3 regions of the Arthrobacter sp. Y3223151 genome follow, and region 3 is predicted to be linked to each of the others. Evidence: riboswitches for the same ligand, from Rfam matches in the RefSeq annotation. Region 3 holds a riboswitch; each other region holds the start of a gene.
The links. Region 3 has a riboswitch for S-adenosylmethionine ahead of AC5RUP_RS03680 (acyl-CoA dehydrogenase family protein). Riboswitches for the same ligand answer to the same signal wherever they lie in the genome.

Region 1 (7,732 bases), on a different contig from region 3:
GCCTGCTTTACCTGGGGCGAAGCCGTTCTTCGATGGCGTTCCTCGACGAAATCCAGGCGCTCGACGGCGACATCCATATCCACGCCGACGACGAAAGCGGCTTCTACCCGCTGGCCGGACTCCTGGACGAGTTGCCGCCGGAAACGCACGTCTACGCCTGCGGACCCGGGCCGCTGCTCAACGTCATTCAATCGATCGCGGACGGTTGGGACAACCCCGGACGTTTCCACTGTGAGCGCTTCACGGCGTCCGGGGCGGCCGTGGCGCCGGCGGAGGCGGGGGACTCGGCCTTCACGGTGGAATTGGCCGACGGCACCGAGGTTCCGGTGGGCCCCGGGGAATCGATTCTGCAGGCCCTCGAAGCGGTCGGGATCCATCCGTTGAATTCCTGCCGGGAGGGAATCTGCGGCACCTGCGAAACCCCCGTCCTGGGTGGTGAGATCGACCACCGTGACTCGCTGCTCTCCGACGACGAGCGCGAGGCCGGGGACACCATGATGATCTGCGTGTCGCGATGCAAGGGCCGGCGCCTGCTGCTGGACTTGTAGCAGGCAGTCGCCCCGGCGCGGGCGCGGGCCACGGGAGGAGCCGCGCACGGAACGGAAGCGCCCCCGGCCGATGACTCCCGCGGTTCTGTTGGCAAGATGGAGGTTATGGACAAGCAGAAGGTCGCCGCCGAAAGCACGCGGCGCACGGTCAGGTACTACCGGGCAGAGGTACTGATTGTCCTCGGACTCTCGCTCGGGCAGTCGGCGGTTTATGCCGTCGTGAACCTGCTGGAAAAAATGACCCGCGCTCCGCTCGCCTCGCAGACGACCACGCTGAACCCGGTGCTGAACGAGCGGGAGCTCTTCGATTTCGTGTACCAAATGCTCGGCATCGTCTTTGCGCTGGTGCCGGTGGCTCTGGTGCTGTTTTTGATGACCGCTCCCGGCCGGTCGGCCTTCCGCACGATCGGGTTCACGTTCTCCCGGCCGCGGCTGGACTTCGGCCTGGGCTTCCTGCTCGCGCTGGTGATCGGTGTCGGCACGCTGGGCGTTTACGCCGCCGGCCGGTCCCTGGGTATCACCACCGCCATTGTCCCGGCGGCCCTGGACGAATACTGGTGGACGGTTCCGGTGTTGGTCCTGTCCGCGCTGCGGCATGCGGTCCTCGAAGAGGTGGTCATGGTGGGCTACCTCTTCAACCGCTTCGCGAAGTTCGGCTGGGGCATCTGGTCCGCGATCTTCGTCAGCGCCGCCCTGCGCGGGACCTACCACCTCTACCAGGGCATCGGGCCGGGCATCGGGAACTTCCTCATGGGCCTGGTCTTCGGCTACGCCTATACGAAGGTGAAGCGGGTGATGCCGCTGGTGGTGGCGCACGCGCTGCTGGATATTGCCGGTTTCGTCGGCTACGCGCTGCTGGGGCCGGCCATCGGCATCGGCACCTGAAACCGGCCGGGCAGCGAAGCGGCGCCCGGTCTTGCGATCCGGGCGCCGCTGAGGCGATCGACGACGTCGACCCTCCTTGAAAGACTTACAGTTCGACGATCCCGTTGGCGGTTTCGAAGCGGACGGACAGGATGCCCGGCGTACCGTTCGGTGCCGTCCAGGCGACCTTGACGTCGTCCAGCAGGCCGTCGACCGGAGTGCCCAGCCAGTCCGCCACGCGCTCGGAAGAGCCGGCGATGGTCAGGCCGATCAGCTTCACCGTGGCGGGGCGGGCGTTGGACGGGTGCAGCGGTTCGGTGCCGTCATCCCAGCGCAGCATGTAGGGCACCTGCGGGTCGGCGATGAGGCCCTTGATCCCGATCTGCTGCCAGCTCAGTTCCTGCCCATCCGGGAACTTGCGGTTGCCGGGAACCGCGTGGCGGCCCAGCCGTTCTTCGAACGGGGTCAGGTCGTCGACCGCCACGCACCAGCCCATCCAGCCGCCGCCGGCTTCGGAGCGCGCCCGCACGGCCTGTCCGAAGGGGGCTTTGTCGGAAGCGGGGTGGTCGAGCACCTCCACCACCTCCAGGTAATGGTGGTCGGTGAGGGGGAAGATCATATTGCGGGTGCCGAAGCGGGGGTGAACCCCGCCCTTGACGGCGTCGATGCCCAGGGCTTTGGCGATCCGCTCTGAGGTGGCAGCCAGACCGTCGGGTTCAGCAGCATAAGAAACATGGTCGAAGCGCATGGCATTATCTTGGCACTTTGTGAACCCGCTCTCGACTTAGGGTGACCTAAGTCACTCAGCTTGCGGCTCGTGCAAGGCGCGCCGTTCCCGGCAGCAATTCCGCCGTGCCCGGCACGCCCCGGCAGCTTGAAGTGCGGACGGTCGGACAGACGGTCCGGAGCTGGGTGCCCAGTCATAAGGTGTCATATTGTTGCGGCCGCCGGCCTGTCTGCGGAGACTGGAGGCAGGTCATGAGTGCCAGCGCAAAACCCCGGTTTGCTGGCCGGCAACCCTCCAACCGCGGTGGGGTGCCCCGGGTGAAGACCAGGCAGCCGCCACAAGGCGGTGCGCAAGCGCGGGTCACACCCGGGACAGACATGCCGGCACGGCCGGATCCCGGATGGCCCCTTCCAGTGAAGGAGTTGCACCATGTCCAATGCCGATTGGTCCTTTGAAACCCGTCAGATCCACGCAGGGCAGGAGCCGGACGCCGCCACGGGCGCCCGCGCACTGCCGATCTACCAGACCACCTCGTTCGTGTTCCCCAGCGCGCAGAGCGCGGCCGACCGGTTCGCCCTGTCCGAATTGGCGCCCATCTACACCAGGATCGGCAATCCCACCCAGGAAGCGGTCGAGACCCGGATCGCCAACCTGGAGGGCGGCGTCGGCGCCCTGCTGCTGGCCTCGGGCCAGGCCGCGTCGACGTTCTCCATCCTCAACCTGGCCGAGGCCGGCGACCACATCGTGGCCAGCCCCAGCCTGTACGGCGGCACCTACAACCTGCTGCGCACCACGCTGCCCAAGTTCGGCATCGAGGTCACCTTCGTCGAGGATCCGGACAACCTGCAGCAGTGGCGCGATGCCGTCAAGCCGAATACCAAGGCGTTCTTCGGCGAGGTCGTCTCCAACCCGCGCCAGGACGTACTGGACCTGGAGTCGGTCAGCGCCATCGCCCACGAAAACGGCGTGCCGCTGATCGTGGACAACACCTTGTCTACCCCGTACCTGATCCGCCCGATCGAGTGGGGGGCCGACATCGTGCTCCACTCGGCCACCAAGTACCTCGGCGGCCACGGGACGGCGATCGGCGGCGTGATCGTTGACGCCGGAACGTTCGATTTCGCCGCCGACCCGGAGAAGTTCCCCGGGTTCAACACGCCGGACGACACCTACAACGGGCTGGTCTTTGCCCGCGACCTCGGCGTCAACGGCGCTTTGGGCGCCAACCTGGCCTACATCCTCAAGGCCCGGGTGCAGTTGCTGCGCGACCTGGGGTCCGCCATCTCGCCGTTCAATGCGTTCCTGATTGCCCAGGGGCTGGAGACGCTGAGCCTGCGCGTGGAGCGGCATGTGGCCAACGCGCAGAAGGTGGCCGAATTCCTGGAAGAGCACGACGACGTTGCCTCCGTCGCGTACCTCGGCCTGCCCTCCAGCCCCTGGTACGAGCGCGGCCGCAAGTACGGCCCGAAGGGGACCGGCGCCATCGTCGCGTTCGAAATCAAGGGCGGCATCGAGGCCGGCAAGCGCTTTGTGGACGGCCTTGAACTGCACTCGCACGTGGCCAACCTGGGCGATGTGCGCTCGCTGGTGATCCACCCGGCGTCGACCACCCATGCCCAGCTCTCGGCCGCGGAGCGGGTCGCGGCCGGGGTGACCGACGGGCTGGTCCGCCTGTCGGTGGGCATCGAGAACGTCAACGACATCATCGCCGACCTGGAGGCCGGTTTCCGCGCCGCCAAGGGCGCGGACGACTAGGCAAGCAGGTAGAGCGCAGCGTGACGATAGTGCAACCGCAGGAACTGGTGGAACAGGCGACCGACGGCATCCTGCGCCGGATGCCGGTTGGTGCGCTGGAGTTGGAAGCCGGCGGCTATCTGCCCGAGGTGTTCCTCGGCTTTGAAACCTGGGGCACCTTGAATGCGGACGCGTCCAACGCCGTCCTGATTCAGCACGCCCTGACCGGCAGCACGCATGTCGCCCGCGGCTGCTCGGACGAGGATGGCTGGTGGGACGATCTGGTGGGCCCCGGTGCCACTATCGACACGGAGCGCTATTTCGTAGTGGCCGCCAACATGATTGGCGGCTGCTACGGTTCCACCGGTCCCTCGTCGCCGGCGCCGGACGGGACGCCGTGGGGGTCACGCTTCCCGTTCGTCACGATCCGCGATTCGGTCCGGGCCGAGGCACGGCTGGCCGACGCGCTGGGCATCCGGCGCTGGCACACGGTGCTCGGCGGGTCGATGGGCGGCGCCCGCGCGCTTGAATGGGCGGCGACGTTCCCGGAGCGCACCGCCCGGTGCGCCGTCCTGTCGTGCGGCGCCGCGAGCACCGCCGAGCAAATTGCCTTCGCGCAGGCGCAGGTCGCGGCCATCCGGCTGGACCCGCACTTCGCCGGCGGCGACTATTACGGGGGTCCCGCGCCCGAGGCGGGTCTGGGTATCGCCCGGCGCATCGCGCACATCAACTACCGCTCGGAGCCGGAGCTGGAGTACAGGTTCGGCCGCAAGCCGCAGGCGGAGGAGCAGCCGTACGGCGGCATCACGCCGTCCGCCCGTGGCCGCTATGCCGTGGAGAGCTACCTCGATTACCAGGCGGACAAGCTCGTCGCGCGCTTCGACGCCAACAGCTACATCCTGCTCACCGAGGCCCTCATCAGCCACGACGTTGCCCGGGGCCGGGGCTCGCTGGAGCAGTCGCTGGGCGGCCTCACCGACACGCAGTTCTTCGTCGCCGCGGTGGATTCCGATCGCCTGTACTTCCCGGAACAGTCGCGGCAGCTGGCCGAGGCGTTGCCCGGGGCAGTCAAGGTCCACACCATCGAAACGCCGCTGGGCCACGACGGTTTCCTGACCGATATCCACCAGCTGCACGAGGCACTGACCAAGGCGTTCTTCGCGCCCGCCTGACCTCCCGCCTGCGTGTCGGCGGCCCGAGTACGACGCCGGTGCGCGCCGTCCGCGCGGAGTCCCACCGCTGCGCCCGAGCAGGTAGAGCGGAGCGGTCAGGCCAGGTCGAGTGATACCGGCCGCCGCAGGAAGGCCGCGTACCGCTCCACCGCGACGCCCACGGCCTGCCGCTCCGGCGCGGTGAAGACCCGCAGCGGTTTAAGCCGCAGCTCGGCGGAGCCGGGCCGCAGGACGTGCCTCCAGTTGCCGGCCATCCGTCCGTCCAGCAGCAGCACGTGGATCGGCACCTCACCGCCCAACGCCGCCGGCGCGCTGCCGCCCAGGTAGCCGCGGGTCTTGGTGTAGCCCATGACGTATTCGTCGTAACACTGGATCAGGTCAGCCCGCGGGCGTCCGTCGTCCGCCGCCGCGGCGGCACCGCCGATCGTCCCGGCGGCGGGGGAGTACCAGAGCTGTTGCCCCTCGGTTTCGAACCGTTCCAGTCCGTCACCGCCCCCCGCTTCGAGGCCGCGCTTCAGGTCCGCCTGGGGCAGTTTGGACCAGTCGGAACAGTCCTTTAAGGTCGCCGGTCCGCGGCTGGTGAAGTAGCGCCCGGTCAGTTGGGCCAGCGCCGCGTCGCGGTCGTAGTCCGCGGCCAGCGGCGGCACCCGCTCGTCGAAGGCCGCGTACGTCTGCTGCACGGCGCTGGAGGCGGCCGTCCGCGGAGGCCCGTTCACCAGCACCCGGTCCATTTCCGCATGGAACACCAGATGCCCCAGCCGCTGCCCGCGCAGCGTCGCTCCGTTCAGCCTCGCGCCGTCGTCCTTGAGGAGGGCCGCTTGGGCGAGCCGGGCGGCGAGCTCGTCCCGGGTCAGGTGCCGGCCTCCGGCGACGGCCGCGGCCAGCACCTCGTTGCTGCGCGCCACCGTTGCCTCATCCAGGCCCAGCTGCCGGTCCCGGCCCTTGTTCCCTGCCTTGAGGCGGGGGCCGGAGAGCAGCATCAGCCAGCGCAGGTCCTCGGCGGCCACAAAGTGCCAGGTGGGCCGCAGGACATGCGTGCGCAGGATGCGTCCGCCGGCGATCGCCGCATCCACCTCCGCAGCGTTGTCCCGTGCCGGTCCGCCGCAGCGCTGGGCCAGCGACCAGCGGGCATAGGCATATTCCTGGGACTGGAAGGCGAGCAGCCAGCGCAAGGCGGCGGCGGCGTCGTCCCCGGGGCTGTCCCACAGCCGCTGTGCCCGCAGCCGGTGACGGCGGACCTCCTGGGGACTCGGCTGCCGCACCGGTTGCTCCCGTTACCCGGCCGCGCCGGGAGGCATGCCCGGACCGAAGAAGGGGTCGGCGGCCGGCCGCTTGGGCAGGATCCCGTCGCCCGAGGACTGGTGGCGGACCCGGCGCAGGACCCACGGGACCAGGTGCTGGCGTGCCCACACCAGGTCCTCGGTGCGGGCGGTGCGCCAGTTCTTGGGCGGCAGCGGTTTGGGCGCCTCGGGCTGCAGCGAATGCTCAACGTTGAGGGCGTCCAGCACCATGGCCGCGATGGTGTGGTGCCCCAGCGGGGAGAAATGTAGCCTGTCCGGTGCCCACATCTGCGGTGCCTTCAGCTGGCGCAGCGCCCACATGTCGGCCACGACGGCGTTATGGCGTGCCGCCACCGTGCGCAGGTTTTCGTTGTAGATGGCGGCCTTGCCGCGGACACTGCCGATGACGGGCGTATCGCCGATGTCGGGCGCGGTAAACAGGACGATGGTGGCTCCCGACGCTGCCAGCCGGGTGACGGCGCGATCGAACTTCTCGGCCAGGGCGTCCGGGTCGCCGCCCGGCCGGATCACATCATTGCCGCCCGCGCAGATCGAGATGAGGTCCGGCTGCAGGGCCAGGGCCGGTTCGACCTGTTCATCGATGATCTGCTGCAGCAGGCGGCCGCGGATCGCGAGGTTGGCATAGGCGAAGTCATCGTGGCCGCGGGCGAGTTCCTCGGCCACGCGGTCGGCCCATCCGCGGTGTCCGCCCGGGCTCCCGGGGTCCGGGTCGCCGATGCCTTCAGTGAACGAATCGCCCAGGGCAACGAAACGGCTCCAGGGATGGCGGGCCGCGGCGACGGGCGCTTGTGTTTCGGAAAGGGACAAGTTACTCACAGGTACATTGTCCCAAGAAGCCGCGGGGCATGCACAGGCAGGCGAGACCCAATATCTGAATCACCTTTCAGAAAGTGATGGTCAGCGCCCGATTTCCCCGCTACTGTGTGCTTGACGCGGCCAACGGCGCCGCCTCGACCTCGAGGAGCTGAGATGGAATTGCTGGCGGGAATCGTGGCGCGGCGCGTGCCGACGGAGCGGCTGACGGTGAACATCCTCGAGCGCGACGGCGACCGGCCCGACGGCATCCCGGTGGTTTTGGTGCATGGGAATGTTTCCTCCGCACTGTTCTGGCAGGAGGCGATGCAGGCGCTGCCGGCCGACTACCGCGTGCTCGCGGTGGACCTGCGGGGTTTCGGCCGGACGGACCCGGCGCCGGTGGACGCCGGCCGCGGGCTGCGTGACTTTTCCGACGACCTTCAGGCCACGCTGGACACCCTGCAACTGGGCCCCTCGCACCTGGTCGGCTGGAGCATGGGCGGCGGCGTGGCGATGCAATACGCGCTGGAGCATCCGGTCCGCAGCCTGACGCTGCAGGCTCCGGTCTCGCCGTACGGGTTCGGCGGGACG
Region 2 (7,732 bases), 620 kb from region 3:
GAGGTGCGCCGCGGCGACGGCACGTACGTGCGGGCCACCAGCGAGATCAGCGGCACCGCCCGCCGCGCCTACCGCGAGTACGACGACGAGGACGTGCTGCAGGTGCGCTTCGCGCTGGACACCCAGGCGGCGCGGCTCGCGGCGCAGTCGGCGCAGTCGGCGGGGTCGGAACCGGCAGCTACCGGCGGCGCCGTGGAGGCGCTGCGGGAGATGCTGGCCCGGCGCCGGCAAGCGTGGGCGGAGCAGGACCTGGAAGGGTGGATCGCCGCGGACTGGGACTTCCACCTGGCCGTGGCCGAGGCCTCCGGCAACCAGTTGCTGCACGAGCTGTACGGCAGCTTCGGCGACGTGTTCCACGGGACCAAGATGGCCCAGCGGTTGCGGGACGGCTTCGATGGATGCCTGCGCGCCGGACACGAGGACCTGGCGGACGCCATCGCTGCCGGAGACGAAGAAGCCGCCGTGCGGACCGTGACCGCCAACCTGCGCTACTGCCTGAAATGGATGCCGCAGGGAGGCCAATAGCGCCCCGCTCGCCCCGTGCCGCGGCGGGCTCTGGCCGCCGCGGCCGCGCGTGTGGCATGATGCCGCCCGGCCGGGGTACCTTGAATCACGAAGCCCGGATTGTCGGGACGCAGGGAACGAGGAAAGCTGGCGATGTCCACTTCGACGAAACCGTCCGGGAGTACCCGGAAGACGTGGCTGAAGATTACCGCGGCGGTGGCCGGCGCCGTCGTCGTGCTTCTGCTGTTGGTGTTGCTGGCCAAATGGCTTCGCACGATGCCGGGCGTCCAGGACTTCCTGGCCGCGTACCCGGGCCGCTCCGAACTTCCCGAGTCCGCGCCGGTCGGGCTGCCCGCCTGGCTGGGCTGGCAGCACTTCCTCAACTTCTTCCTGATCGTGTTGATCATCCGCACCGGATTGCAGGTGCGTGCCGGCACGCGCTCGCCGGCGTACTGGACGCGCAACAACAAGGGCCTGGTGAAGACCAGGAACGCGCCCACCAAGATCACCCTGAACCTGTGGTTCCACCTGACCCTGGATGCGTTGTGGGTGCTGAACGGCATCGTGTTCATGGTGCTGATCTTCGCGACCGGGCACTGGATGCGGATTGTGCCCACCAGCTGGGACATTTTCCCGAACGCGCTGTCCGCGGTGCTGCAGTACGCCTCGCTGGACTGGCCGCTGGAGAACGGGTGGGTGAACTACAACGCGCTGCAGCTGCTGACCTACTTCGCGACCGTCTTCATCGCCGCCCCGCTGGCCATCGTCTCCGGCCTGCGCACCTCGGCTGCCTGGCCCAAGCGGGCCGCGGTCAACAAATACTTCCCGATTGAGGCGGCCCGGGCCATACACTTCCCGGTGATGGTGTACTTCGTGCTGTTCATCATCGTGCACGTGACGCTGGTGCTGGCCACCGGCGCGCTGCGCAACCTCAACCACATGTATGCGGCCACGGACGACGGCGGGTGGACCGGCTTCTGGATCTTCGCCGCCTCCGTCGCGGTGACCGTGGCGGCTTGGTTCCTGGCCCGTCCGATCTTCCTGCGCCCGATCGCCTCGCTCACGGGCAAGGTCACGAGCCGCTGACCGCTTGGCACGCGTGGCCGGCTGACCGCCAGCCGCTGAACGCCTGACCGCGGCTGAAGGCTGCACCGCTACACTGCTCGCCATGATCACCGTTGCGGCCATCGCCGCGTGCCTTGTCTTCGCGCTGTTGGCGGTCTTCCAGATACTGCTGGCCGCGGGCCTGCCGCTGGGACGGTTCGCCTGGGGAGGAAGCCACCGCATCCTGCCGACGAAGCTGCGCATCGGGAGCGCGGTCTCGGTGCTCCTGTATGCGTTTTTCGTGTTCGTCATCATGGACCGGGCGCAGCTTCTCGACGCGTTGCCGGAGACCGCGTCGCTCGTCCTCAGCTGGGTCCTGACCGCGTACCTGTTCGTCGGCGTCCTTTTGAACGCCATCTCGCGCAGCAAGCCCGAGCGGTGGACCATGACGCCGGTCGCCCTGGTCTTGGCCGCGCTGAGCCTGGTGGTTGCCCTCGGCTGACGTGGTTTCCCGGCCCTTGGCGGGCGAGCCGCAAGACTTTTCGTCGGCGGGCCGTCCAGCCGTTTGCGAGCCTCACGGCCCTTCGCGGGCGGGGCTTTCCGGCGGTTGACGGGCCGGCATCGGAGGGGCTTGCCCCGCGGGCGGGGCGGGCTCACGATTGGTTCACCACAGGCCGATCGGGAGGAAGCCATGCAGGTCCGCATCCGCCGCGCACTGACAGCCGTTGCCGTGCTCGTCACCGTCCCGGCGGCCCTTGCCGGCGGCCTGGTCCTGTGGCTGCGCTTCAGCCCCCGGCCGCTGGCGGTGCTGCTGCGGGTGCTGTCCGAACGGGACGGGCGGCGCACGGCCCGCGCGATGGCCCGGCACGTGCCGGACGGCATCAGCGAAGTATTGGATCAGGAATACCTCAGCAACCACGGCCATACCCGCCTGGACGTGTTCTTCCCGGACAAGGCGGCCCAGGATTCGCTGCGCCTTCCGACAATTGTCTGGATCCACGGCGGGGCCTGGATCTCCGGCACCAAGAACGACGTCGCCAATTACCTTCGGATCCTCGCCTCCTACGGCTTCACCTCCGTGGGCGTGGACTATTCGCTGGCGCACGTGCGCCGCTACCCGGCGCCGGTGCGCCAGACGGCCGCCGCGCTGCGCTATCTGGAACACAATGCCGATCGGCTGCACATCGATACCGAGCGGATCGTGCTGGCCGGGGACTCGGCGGGCGCGCAAATTGCTGCGCAACTGGCGCTGGTCATCGCCGACCCGGACTATGCCAAAAGGCTGGGCATCGCCTCGCCCATGAAGCCGGAACGGCTGCGCGCGGTGCTGCTGCACTGCGGGGCGTACGACCTCTCGCTCGCCGGGGCGGACCAGGCCGGGAACCAGAACTACCTGCGCACGGTGCTGTGGTCCTACACCGGGGCCAAGGACTATCTGGAGCGTCCGTACGTCGCGCTGGCCTCCGTGGCCCGGCATGTGGGCGCCGACTACCCGCCGGCTTTCGTTTCCGCGGGCAACACCGACCCGTTGCTGCCGCACTCGCTCGGGCTGGTCGAAGCGCTGCGGATCAAGGGCGCGGCCGTGGAGGAGTCCTTCCCCCAAACCGAGGCCGGCCTGGGGCACCAGTTCCAGTTCAACCTGGAGTTGGAAGCGGCGTGGCAGGTGCTGGAGCGCAGCGTGGCGTTCCTCCGCCGCCACACCGGCTGATGCGGCCGGAGTTGAACCGGCGCCCCGCTGCGCGGTGTGTTCTTCGGTGGCTGCATCACCTCAGGCCGGCGCCGATGCCTCCCCGGGCGCCGCCGTCGTACGCTGGAAACCTGCCCAGCGAAGGGGGAACTACCAATGGACGACGCCGGATCGCGCCTCATTTTCGGCTGCATGGGGTTGGGCGGTGGCTGGGGGAGCGGGCCGCTGGAAGCGGCCGATGTGTCGGCCGCGCATGCGGCCGTGGCGGCGGCGCTGGAGGCCGGGATCACGACGTTCGACCACGCCGACATCTACGCCCACGGCAAGGCCGAGGCCGCATTCGGGCGGGTGCTGGCGGAAAGTCCCGAGCTGCGCGACTCGATCCGGCTGCAGGGCAAATGCGGCATCCGGCTGCCGGTCCCCGGCCTGGTCGGGCACTACGACTCCTCGCGGGAAGCGATCCTGGCCCGCACCGACGAGAGCCTGCGCCGGCTGCACACCGATCACCTGGATACGCTGCTGATCCACCGGCCGGATCCGCTGGCGCCGGCCGAAGAGATCGCCGCGGCCTTCAACGAGCTTCGGATGGCCGGGAAGGTCCGCCGCCTTGGTGTCTCGAACATGTCCGGCGAACAGATGCGCTGGCTGCAGGCGGCGCTGGATGAACCGCTGGCGGTGAACCAGCTGGAAATGAGCCTGTACCGACGCGACTGGCTGGAGTCGGGGGTGCTGGTGAACCACCCGGAGGGAACGGGGATCAGCTTCCCGCACGGCACCCTGGAATACTGCGCCGCCCACGGAGTGGAGCTGCAGGCCTGGGGCGCACTGGCCCAGGGCCGGTACAGCGGGCGCGCGGCAGCGGAGGCCGCGACACCGGATGCTTCCGCGCCCGCGGATGCCACACCCCCGGCCGACCATGCAACGGCAGCCCTGGTCACGGAACTTGCCCGGGACAAGGGCTGCCCGCCCGAAGCCGTGGTGCTGGGCTGGCTGCTGCGGCATCCGGCAGGCATCCGGCCGGTCGTCGGCACCAGCAGCCCGGACCGGATCCGGGCCTGTGCCGAGGCGGAGGCGGTTGGAGCATCGATGACCCGCGAGGAGTGGTACTCCCTGTGGGTGGCGGCCCGCGGCAGGCCGCTGCCGTAGCTGCCCGCGGCTCGCCCAGCCCGCTGCCGGCTGGGCCGGGACCAAGCGTCCTAGACGAAGGCCGGCTGTTCCAACCGGCGGAATGCGGAATCGTGGAAGACGAGCGGCTCGTGCGTGCCGTCGTGCGTGGACAGGCCGTGCACCTGCAGCAGCACGACGTGGTGGTCCCCGGCCGGGACTTCCTGGTGCACCGAGCAGTCCAGCCAGAGCGCCGCGTCGTTGAGGAAAAGCGCGCCGTCGTCCGTGCCGTGCAGGCTCAGGCCGGCAAAGCGGTCCCCGTTCTTGGACGCGATCTGGCGGCAGACGCCGTCGTGCCCGGTGCCGAGGACCGAGACGCCGATCCGGTCGGCCCGGCGGACCAGCGGCCAGGTCCGTGAGGTGTTTTGCACGGCGAACATCACCAGCGGCGGCTCGAGGGAGACGCCCACGGTGAACGAGGAGGCGACGATGCCCTGCGGCTCGCCGTCGATGATCGCGCACAGCGCCGCGATGCCCGAGGGGAAGCGGCCGAAGGCTGAGCGCAACGTGTTGGGGGTCAGGTCATGGTGTAGCGACATGGCGTCCTTGGGGCTTGGGCGCATCCGCTGCGGCCGAGCTGCTGCGGGTGGATACGCGTACTTGCCTGCCGACATACCCGGCGGGCCGAATCATCACCTGGAGCACCCCGCTACGGTAGAGGGTTGCCGGCCAACCAGCCAGGGCTGTGAAGTTGGCGCTCTTGATTCGCCTCCACGCTAAGAGCGGGGAAGGGCCTGGGTCAAACGCCGGTAACAGTTCGTCAAATGCAGCGTTTTACCGGCGGCAGCCGCGCGACGGCTGCCGCGACGGTTGCGGCGCTACGGCTGCGGCCCACGGGCGGCCGCCGCCACGGCTACTGTGCGGCGGCGCCGGCGCGCACGGTCTGCCGCCGGAACGGATGCGCCGGGTAAACGCCCAGGAGGCGGATCTCGGTGGTGAAGAAGTCCAGTTCCTCGAAGGCGTGGACCATGGCAGGATCGTCCGGGTGGCCTTCGACGTCCACCATGAACATGGTGGCGGCAAACTCGCCGCCGACCATGTAGCTCTCCAGCCTGGTCATGTTGATGCCGTTGGTGGCGAAACCGCCCAGCGCCTTGTAGAGCGCCGACGGCACGTTCCGCACGCGGAACACGAAGCTGGTCACCGCCGGACCGGGAAGTTCCTCGCGGGACGGGACCGGCCGGCGGTCGGCCAGCACCACGAACCGTGTGGTGTTCGTCGGATCGTCTTCGACCTTTTCCGCGAAAACCTCCAGACCGTAGAGTTCGGCGGCCATCGGCGGTGCCAGGGAGACCTTGGTCGGGTCGTTCCATTCGGCCACCTCCCGGGCCGAACCCGCGGTGTCGCCGGCGATGACCGGAGTGAGCCCGAGCCTGCGGATCAGCTTGCGGCACTGGCCCAAGGCGTGGATGTGGCTGTGCACCTCCCGGGCCTGCTCCACGGTGGCCCCGCGTACGCCCAGCAGGCTGAACCGGATGGGCAGGAAGAATTCCTCCACAATCTGCAGGGTGGTCTTCGGCAGCAGCGCGTGGATGTCCGCCACCCGGCCGGCGATCGAGTTGTCGATGGGGATCATGGCCAGTTCGGCCTCGCCGCCGGTGACGGCAGCGAACGCATCCTCGAAGCTGGCACACGGCACCGCGTCCCAACCGGGGCGCACTTCCAGGCAAGCCATGTGGGAGTTCGAGCCGGGTTCACCTTGGTACGCAATTGCAGCAGCCATGGGCGAAATTATCCCACCGGGGCGGGCCCGCGCTTCATTCCGGGCAACCGGCCGGCGTCACATAACCTGACCGGCCCGCCAACCGCTTAGTACAGATGCGATTCCTGGGTGATGCCGTAGGGCACGTCGTCGCTCAGCTCCACCGTAAACTGCCCGGGGCCGGTGCGCGTGACCAGGATGCCGCAATCGCCGTCGATGGCGGCGAGCTTTTGCAGCTCTTCGACCGCAGCATTCAGGAGATCGTGCGCTTCGGAAGCCGTCTGTGCGGTCAACGACTTGGTAGCCAGGGAAGTGGCCATGGTTCTGCCTTTCGTGGCCGGAGGTTTCCGCGCAGGAGAAACGCGGGATGGAAGCTTCCGGCCGGAACGAGCCTGCCATGCGGAACGGTGCATGGAACTTTACATTCTGCCATCCCAGATGACATCAGATGAATTTTCCACCGGCGTGGCGTGCGCCACTCCTGCCATGGCGGGGGTGCGGCGAACGCCGGTGCCGGCGGGACCGCCGCGGGTGCAGGGAGCCTGCAGCGGGGAGGGCGGGGGCACCCGGGGGCGGACCCGGTCCTAGAACGGGTTCAGCAGCCGATGGACGAACTGCCGGGTGCGCTCCTCCCGCGGTTCGCGCAGCACCTGTTCGGGGTGTCCGCGTTCCACCACCACGCCGCCGTCCATGAACACCACTTCGCTGGCCACTTCACGGGCGAAGGCCAGCTCGTGGGTGACCAGGGCCATGGTCCAGCCCTCGTCAGCCAGTTCCTTGATCACGTGCAGCACGTCGCCCACCAGTTCGGGATCCAGTGCGGACGTGGGCTCGTCGAACAGCAGCAGCGAGGGTTTGAGCGCCAGGGCCCGGACAATGCCGACCCGCTGCTGCTGTCCGCCGGAGAGCTGATGCGGATACTGGTCTTCCTTGCCGGAGAGCCCGACGCGGTCCAGCAGCGACCTGGCCTCGCGCACCGCTTCGGCCTTGGGCCGCTTCTGCACCTGGACCGGGCCCTCGATGATGTTCTGCAGCACAGTCATGTGCGGAAACAGGTTGTAGTGCTGGAACACCATGGCGCTGCGGTCGCGCAGGGCGGCGATCTGTTTCCGGTTCACCGGCGAACCGAAGTCCACGGCCGGCCCGCCCGAAAAGGCGACCCGTCCGCCGTCGGGGGTTTCCAGGCCGTTCAGGCAACGCAGCACGGTGGTTTTGCCCGACCCGGAGGGTCCGATCAGGGCCAGGACGCCACCCGTCTGGACGGACAGATCGATGGACTTGAGCACCTGGTTGCTGCCGAAGGACTTTCGCAGGCCCTCCACGGTCAGCACCGGTCCGGCTGCGGAGCCGCGCTGCGAAGCGGCGGCGGAAGGGACGTCAGTGGGCGACATAGCGGTCCAGCCTCTTCTCCAGTCGGGACTGCCCGGCGGAGAGCACCAGGCAGAACACCCAGTAGACCGCCGCGGCCTCAATGTAGAGCAGCATGAACTCCTGGCTGAACGCCGCGATTTCCTGGGCGGCCCGGAACGCCTCGGTGACCAGGATCAGGGAGGCGAGGGAGGTGTCCTTGACCAGCGAGATGAAGGTATTGGACAGCGGCGGCACCGACACGCGCGCGGCCTGGGGCAGGA
Region 3 (7,732 bases):
GGAGGACATGGCTCAACGTTCTCATAGTTGACATTGTTCCCACAACTGAGAATAATCGTACTGTCCGGCAAACAGGCCGCGATCAAACGACCAAGACACGAGCAATAAACGACACGAAGGGAGGCGCAGTGGCGGCGATAGTGGTGGGGAACAAGGAGGTTCTGCTGGAGCTGGACCGGTTTGAGAAAATCGCGGGGCTGCTTGGCGACCAGCGATTCCCCTTGTCCGCGGTGACCTCCGTGCGGGTGCTCTCGGACGCGTTCGATGGCGTCCACGGCCTGCGCGCTCCCGGGCTTGCGATCCCGGGACGGACCCGGGTGGGAACCTGGCGCGGCCGCGGCAGGACCCTCGCCGTCGCCCGCCGCGGCACCCCGGCGGTGCAGCTGGACCTTGACGGGCAAAAGTACGCCCGGGTAGTTGTGTCGATTCCCGACGCCGAGGATGTTGCGGCCCGGATCCGTGCCGCCGCCGGCCTGCCCGCCGGTCAGGCGTTCGCCGAAGAAGTGGTCACCTTCCCGTCCGGGACCGTTCAGTTGGCGGGAACCTGGGCCGCGCCAGCCGGAACGATCCGCGGCGCCGCGCTGATCCTGCCCGGCTCCGGACCGATCGACCGCAATGCAGATCACAAACGGATGCCGTTGGGCATCAGCCGTGACCTGGCGACGGCGCTTGCCGGCCATGGAATCGCGTCTCTGCGCTACGACAAGCGCGGTACCGGCGCTTCGGAAGGAACCTTCTGGGCGGCCGGTTTCCGTCAGAACACCGACGACGCGGCAGCCGCCCTCCGCTGGATGACCGCCCAGAAGGCCGCGGGCGTGCCGGTGTTCCTGGTCGGCCACAGCGAAGGCAGCTACCACGCGGCGGCCCTGGCGGCAGAGCCCGGCACACGGGTGGATGGGGCTGTGCTGCTTTCGGCCTCGGCACAGACGGGCTTTGAGACAGGCAGATGGCAGACAGCCCAGATCAGCGACTCGCTGCCCGCATTCCCGCGTTTGCTGCTGAAGCTCTTCCGCCAGGACCTGGTCAAGATGCAGGCGAAATCGGTGGAAAAACTTCGCACCACCACCGAGGACGTGGTGCGCATGCAGGGCCGCAAGATCAACGCGCTCTGGCACCGGGAGTTCCTCGACTTCGACCCCGTTCCGAACTTGGAGCGCTTGCAGGTGCCGGTTCTGGCTGTCACAGGAGCCAAGGACGTGCAGGTGGACCCGGCCGACCTGGACATCATCGCGGCGACCGTTCCCGGCCCGGTGACCACGAGGAAAATCGAGGACCTGTCACACCTGCTGCGCCGCGACCCGAAGGCTCCGACCCTCTCCGACTACAAGCGCCAGATCCGCGAGCCCGTGGACGCTGAACTGCTGGAGCTGGTGGGACGTTGGATCTCCGAGCAGGCGGACTCGGCTTCCGGCGCGGCTGGAACGCCTGCCACCGGGCAGTTGGCTGGCTAGTCACCGGCTGCCCGGATGGCCCGGGCTGCCGGGGGAGGGGTTTATCCGCCTCTCGGTGATGCGGGGTGTGCGGGCGGTTCCGGTGCCGAAGAGTCGCAGGTAGGGTGGCGCCATGGCACACCAAAATGACCCCGAGGTCGTCTACCGGCTGCTGAGCACGCCGGGCCGCTGGGCCGTCGTCGGCCTGTCCACGAACCCGCACCGGGTGGCCATGCGCATCTCCCGGTACCTGATGGACCAACTGGACATGGAAGTCATCCCCGTCAACCTGCAGGGCGACGACGTCCTCGGTCTGACCGGTTACCAATCGCTCGGGGACATTCCCGGCGAGATCGACGTGGTGGACTGCTTCGTGAACTCGCAGAAGGTGGGCCCGGTGGTGGACCAGGCTATCGAAATCGGCGCCAAGGCGGTGTGGCTCCAACTGGGCGTGGTCGACGAAGCCGCCGCGGAACGGGCCAGGGCGGCGGGCCTGGACGTCGTCATGGATACCTGCCCAGCCATCGAGGCCCCGCGCCTCGGCCTCTAGGTCGGGCGCCCGTAACATTGCGCCGCGGAACGTCACGGCCTGTCACGTGCTTCCGTGCGCCGGATCGGCCCCGGCATACTCGACTCCGAGATCAAGAGTCCCAACGACAAGCTCTGGCTGGTTGGGCGGCAACCCTCTCCCGTAGCGGGGTGCCCCAGATGAGGATCCGGCCGCGCACAACACCGTGCCCGGCAAGTACGGCCCCCTCCGGGCTGCGTCCCCAACCGTGACGGTTGCTGCGCCGCGGCCCTGCGGGAGCCCCGCCTTGAGGAGCCGACATGACCGCCGTCGTGACCGAAAACAACTCGCAGACCCGCCGATCCCCGTGGACCGGACAGGCCACCGCCGAGGAACTGGCCCACTGGCAGCAGATAGCCGAAGGCGTTGCCGCCGCGCTGGCACCGGACGTGCTGGAGCGCGACCGCCGCAACGCCGACCCACACGCCGAGGTGGAACTGCTGCGCAACTCCGGGCTGCTCAACCTGATCATCCCGGCCGCATGGGGCGGCGAGGGCGGGCACTGGGAAAGCGCGCTGCACGCCGTGCGCATCCTGGCCCGCACCGACGCGTCGATCGCGCAAATACTCGGTTACCACTACGCCAATCAGGGCGCGGTCGTCTTCTACGGTGATCCGCAGGTGCAGGAGCGCCTGCTCCGCCGCTCCGCACGGGGACGCTGGTCCTGGGGCGACTCCGTAAACCCGGTGGACCCGAATTTAGAACTGGTTCCCGACGGCGACGGCTACCGGCTGAATGGCACCAAGCACTTCTCCACCGGCGCCTCCGTCGGCGACGCCATCCTGGTCAACGCCGTGATCGCGGCCGGACTGCAGCAGGGCAAGTTCCTGGCCCTCGCGCTGGAGCATGACCGGACGGGGATCGGATACCTCGGGGACTGGGATGCGCTCGGCCAGCGGCTCTCGGCCAGTGGTTCGGTGAAGTACGACGGCGTGCAGGTCACCGCCGCGGACATCATCGGCGAGGTAGGGGAGGAGCCTTTCTCGACGCTGGTCACCCCCTACATCCAGCTGGCCTTCGGCAACCTCTACCTGGGCATCGCGCAGGGGGCGCTGGACCGCGGGCGCCGGATCACGCTGGCGCGCCGGAACTCCTGGTTCCTCAGCACGCAGGAGACCTATGCCCAGGATCCGCTGACGCAGCGGGTTTACGGCGAGCTGGTCTCGCGGGTTGCCGCGGTGGAAGCCCTGGCCGACCGAACGAACGCCAGGTTCGACGCTGTTATTGCCGCCGGCGCGCAGCTGAGCGCGGAAGCCCGGGCGGACATCGCGCTCGAGATTGCGCGGCTCAAGGTTGTGTCCACCGAGGTGGGTGTGGACGTGGCGAACCGCATCTTCGAGACCACTGGCTCGTCCTCCGCGAAAACCGAGGTCGGGCTGGACATCTTCTGGCGCAACATCCGCACCCACACGCTGCACGACCCGGTCGACTACAAGAAGGTCGAGGTCGGCGCCAACTACCTGCTCGGCGACGTCCAACCGATTTCGCTCTACACCTGAGCGGAGCAGCCCGCGCCTGCGGGTCACCTCCTGACCGTCCGCAGCCCGCGGGCCGGTCATGACTGCTGCGACTCGCAGGCCGCATCAGGGCTGCCCGAATCTGCGGTCACCACCGCTGCCCCCGTTACCTTCTTCGTAAGCCCTGAATAGGCAAGAATCAGGGTTGCTGGCCTGTCGGCCCCGGCATGATGTCTGCCCCCAGTCGTTCATGATCCGGGGGGTGTTGTCACCGGGGTCCGATAGGCGCCAGAGGATCGCTGATGGGGACAAGACCAGCCGAAGCTTTGACCATGGCAGGTCGGCCGTAACGTGGATGCCGAACTCTGCCGCCGCAGGACATGCCAGCACTCGTACTGGATTAATGTCTGGAGGCGGCGTGATCAAAGAGCACCATCTTGTTGATGTCTTTATCGGCATTGACGTGGGCAAGACCAACCATCACGCGGTCGCCCTCGACCGCGACGGCAAGAAACTGCTGGACAAGGCGCTGCCCCAGGACGAGGCGAAACTGCGTGAAATCATCGCCGCCCTCGCACGGCACGGGACCCTGCTTTTGGTGGTCGATCAACCGGCCACGATCGGTGCCCTGCCGGTCGCCGTAGCCCAGTCCGAAGGCATCATGGTCGGTTATCTGCCCGGACTGGCGATGCGCCGCATCGCGGACCTGCACCCGGGCGAGGCGAAAACCGATGCGCGGGACGCGGCGATCATCGCCGAGGCTGCCCGGACCATGCCCCAAACCCTGCGCGCCATCGCCTTAGCCGATGAGCAGGCTGCGGAGCTGTCGATGCTTTGCGGCTTCGACGATGACCTGGCGCAGCAGGCCACGGCAGCTTCGAACCGGATCCGGGGCCTGCTCACCCAAATACACCCGGCATTGGAGCGGGTGGTCGGACCGCATCTGGATCATCCGGCGATGGCGGAACTGCTGATCAAATACCCGACCCCGGATGCCCTGCGAAAGGCCGGTCAGGCCCGCGTGACCGCATTGCTGGGCAAGTTTGCTCCGCGGGCAGGAAAGCGCTGGGCGGCCGAGGTGTTCGCGGCGTTAGGTGAGCAGACCGTGGTGGTATCCGGCACCGGCGCGGCCGGCATCGTATTGCCGCAGTTGGCCGCGCAACTGGCGCAACTGCGGACGTCCCGCGCCCAGGTGCTGGCCCGGGTGGAAGAACTCGTGGAGGCCCACCCTCTTCACCTCGTCCTGACCTCCATGCCGGCGGTCGGTGTCAGGACGGAAGCACGGATCATCACCGAGATCGTCGGCAAGGAATTCGCCTCCGCAGGACATCTGGCCTCCTACTCCGGATTCGCGCCGGTGACTTGGAGATCGGGCACCTCGATCCGCGGCGACCACCCGTCGAAGAAGGGAAACAAATTCCTCAAACGCGCCTTGTTCCTCTCCGCGTTCGCGGCACTGAAGGACCCGGTTTCACGCGCCTACTACGACCGGAAACGCGCCGAGGGGAAACGACACAACCAAGCCCTAATCGCCCTGGCCAGACGGCGCTGCGACGTCCTCTTCGCCATGCTCCGCGACATGACCCTCTACGAAACGCCTCAGCTCAAGGCAGCCTGACCCCTTGACGAAGAACATAGGGACACCCCCCCCCCAATCCGCAGGCCCCATCACCGCTGCCTTCAACCCGAACCCCATCAGCGCTGCCCTCAACCCGGGCCCCATCTCGCGCCCACGCGCCGAACCCCCAGGAGAACCACCATGACTGAAACCATCGACAACCTCGCCACGGTTTTCGACGCCGCGGCCGCCAAATACCGCCCGATCTTCGCGCGCATCGCCGCCGGGGCATTGAGCCGCGAGCTCACCCGCGAACTGCCGGTTGACCAGATCGGCTGGCTGAAGGACGCCGGCTTCGGCGCCGCCCGGATTCCGGCCGAGTTCGGCGGCGACGGGCTGGACTGGGAAGAGTTCACCCGACTCCTGATCGAGCTGGCCACGGCGGACAGCAACATTCCGCAGGCGCTGCGTTCGCACATCGCCTTGGTGGAGGAGAACCTGTACCACCACGGCCGCACCTCGGATCGCAGCGCCTGGCTGCGGCGCTTCGCGTCCGGCGAGCTGGCCGGCAATGCCTGGACCGAACCGGGCGCCGGGGGAACCGCCACCGTGCTGTCCGAGACCGGCGGCAAACTGCTGCTGAACGGCCGCAAGTTCTACACCACCGGCACCATCTTCGCCGACTGGATCGATGTTACCGCCAAGCGCCCGGACGGCTCCGATGTCTCGGTGATCATCTCCACCACGTCGCCGGGCGTAGAAACCTTCGACGACTGGGACGGTTTCGGCCAGCGTCTAACCGGCAGCGGCACCACCGTGTTTACTGACGCGGTGGTGGACCCCGCCAACGTGTCCGCCTTCGCCGACCGCTTCCCGTACCAGACGGCCCTCTACCAGCACATCCTGCTGGTCACTCTGGCCGGCATCGCCCAGGCCGTCACCAGCGAAGCCGCAGACAACGTGCGGGACCGCAAGCGGGTGTTCGGCCACGGAAACGCTCCGCTGGTCCGGCACGACGCGCAGGTCCTGCAAGTGGTCGGCGAAATCAGCGCCAAGTCCTACGCGGCGACGGCGACAACCCTGAGCGTGGCCCGAAGCCTGGACAGGGTTTTCGAGGCGCGGCTGCACGGTGGCGCGGTCGAAAAGGCCGCCAACATCGACGTCGAACTGGAATCGGGCCGGGCGCAGATAGTGCTCAGCACCCTGGTCCCGGACGCCGCGGGCGCCCTCTTCAACGCCCTCGGTGCTTCCTCCACCAGCACTGACAAGGCGCTGGACCGGCACTGGCGCAACGCCCGCACCGTGGCGACGCACAACCCGTTCATCTACAAGTCACGGATCGTCGGCGACTGGGAGGTCAACGCCGCCGAACCCCCGTTCGTCTGGACGATTGGCGAGGCCAATGCCGACGCCGCCCTTCAGCCACACAGTGACGCAGCCCGTCAGCCACACAGCCCCGCCGCCCGTTCCGCGGCCGTCTAGGAGGAAGGCAAACCATGTCTGTTTCCAACCTCCAAACCCTCGCGGCTCCACCAGCCGATCCCGTCAACGGAGCCACACCGCGGCTCTCCGGCCGGCTGGGCGTCGCCAGTATCGTGCTCATCGTGCTGGCCGCCGCGTCGCCGCTGGGCGTCATCGGCGGAACCGTCCCGCTGGCCATCGCCAGCGGCAACGGCGCCGGCCTGCCCTTCATCTACCTGCTGGCCATGGCCATCCTGCTGTTGTTTGCCGTCGGCTTCACCACCATGACACCGCATGTGCCAACGGCCGGCGCGTTCTTCAGCTACGTGCAAAAGGGACTCGGCCGCCGGGCGGGCCTGGGGGCGGCCTTCGTGGCACTGCTCTCCTATCTCGCCCTGGAGGCGGGTGTCTACGGACTCTTCGCGCCGGCCGTTGACGAAGTGGTCCGGGCCTACGGCGGCCCCGAACTGCCCTGGTGGGTATGGGCGGCCGCCGCACTGGCAGCCGTCGCTTGGCTGGGGCACCGCAACATCGAACTCTCCGGCAAGGTGCTGGCCGTGCTGCTGGTCGCAGAGGTGCTGATCGTGCTGGTCCTAGACGCCTTCATCATCTTTGGCGGCGGCGGACCCGAGGGCCTGTCCACCGGTTTCGCCACCCCGTCCACCGTGCTGTCGGGGGCGCCCGGAATCGCGCTGCTGTTCGCCATCCTGAGCTTCATCGGCTTCGAGGCCACCGCCGTCTTCCGCGACGAAGCACGCGACCCGGACAAGACCATCCCGCGGGCCACCTATCTGGCACTCCTCGTGGTGGGCGGTTTCTACGCGCTGTCCAGCTGGCTGCTGATCAGCGTCTGGGGCGATGCCGGCATTGTCCAGAAGGCCACGGATGCTCCGGGCACGCTGCTCTCGGAAACCACTGCGCTCTATCTGGGTACGGCCAGCAGCCATGTGATCCAGGTGTTGCTGGCAACCAGCCTCTTCGCCTGCATCCTGTCCTTCCACAACATCGGGTCACGCTATTTCTTCCAGCTGTCCGGGCAGGGCATCTTCCCCGCCAAGCTGTCCGCAACCCACGCCCGGCACCGCTCCCCGCATCTGGCCTCCGCAGCGGCCAACGCGGTGGTGGCCCTGTTCCTGCTGGCCGCGGTCGTGGCCGGGTGGGACCCGATCGTGCAGTTCTACACTTGGTTCGCGGGCTTCGCATCGCTGGGGATCGTGGTGCTGATGACGCTGACCAGCGCCGCCGTCCTGGTCTTCTT

Region 1: it holds a riboswitch for S-adenosylmethionine, as region 3 does, so the genes downstream of both, AC5RUP_RS12960 (bifunctional o-acetylhomoserine/o-acetylserine sulfhydrylase) here and AC5RUP_RS03680 (acyl-CoA dehydrogenase family protein) in region 3, are expected to answer to the same signal.
Region 2: it holds a riboswitch for S-adenosylmethionine, as region 3 does, so the genes downstream of both, AC5RUP_RS00705 (flavin reductase family protein) here and AC5RUP_RS03680 (acyl-CoA dehydrogenase family protein) in region 3, are expected to answer to the same signal.

Annotation. Positions count from the first base shown of each region.
Region 1 covers NZ_JBNHGI010000009.1:82,574-90,305, forward strand. The annotation lists gene AC5RUP_RS12945 (PDR/VanB family oxidoreductase) at 1-548, shown strand, start outside; gene AC5RUP_RS12950 (CPBP family intramembrane glutamic endopeptidase) at 654-1,433, shown strand; gene AC5RUP_RS12955 (VOC family protein) at 1,519-2,160, opposite strand; SAM riboswitch class IV at 2,387-2,501, shown strand; gene AC5RUP_RS12960 (bifunctional o-acetylhomoserine/o-acetylserine sulfhydrylase) at 2,569-3,894, shown strand; gene metX (homoserine O-acetyltransferase MetX) at 3,975-5,045, shown strand; gene AC5RUP_RS12970 (winged helix DNA-binding domain-containing protein) at 5,141-6,307, opposite strand; gene AC5RUP_RS12975 (SGNH/GDSL hydrolase family protein) at 6,320-7,162, opposite strand; gene AC5RUP_RS12980 (alpha/beta fold hydrolase) at 7,316-7,732, shown strand, end outside.
Region 2 covers NZ_JBNHGI010000001.1:142,353-150,084, reverse strand. The annotation lists gene AC5RUP_RS00730 (FadR/GntR family transcriptional regulator) at 1-525, shown strand, start outside; gene AC5RUP_RS00725 (cytochrome b/b6 domain-containing protein) at 658-1,590, shown strand; gene AC5RUP_RS00720 (hypothetical protein) at 1,673-2,050, shown strand; gene AC5RUP_RS00715 (alpha/beta hydrolase) at 2,240-3,256, shown strand; gene AC5RUP_RS00710 (aldo/keto reductase) at 3,392-4,381, shown strand; gene AC5RUP_RS00705 (flavin reductase family protein) at 4,432-4,938, opposite strand; SAM riboswitch class IV at 4,991-5,105, opposite strand; gene AC5RUP_RS00700 (prephenate dehydratase) at 5,253-6,122, opposite strand; gene AC5RUP_RS00695 (hypothetical protein) at 6,209-6,421, opposite strand; gene AC5RUP_RS00690 (amino acid ABC transporter ATP-binding protein) at 6,686-7,492, opposite strand; gene AC5RUP_RS00685 (amino acid ABC transporter permease) at 7,479-7,732, opposite strand, start outside.
Region 3 covers NZ_JBNHGI010000001.1:763,552-771,283, forward strand. The annotation lists gene AC5RUP_RS03665 (helix-turn-helix domain-containing protein) at 1-9, opposite strand, end outside; gene AC5RUP_RS03670 (alpha/beta hydrolase) at 129-1,451, shown strand; gene AC5RUP_RS03675 (CoA-binding protein) at 1,564-1,980, shown strand; SAM riboswitch class IV at 2,070-2,184, shown strand; gene AC5RUP_RS03680 (acyl-CoA dehydrogenase family protein) at 2,259-3,497, shown strand; gene AC5RUP_RS03685 (IS110 family RNA-guided transposase) at 3,859-5,073, shown strand; gene AC5RUP_RS03690 (acyl-CoA dehydrogenase family protein) at 5,215-6,495, shown strand; gene AC5RUP_RS03695 (APC family permease) at 6,510-7,732, shown strand, end outside.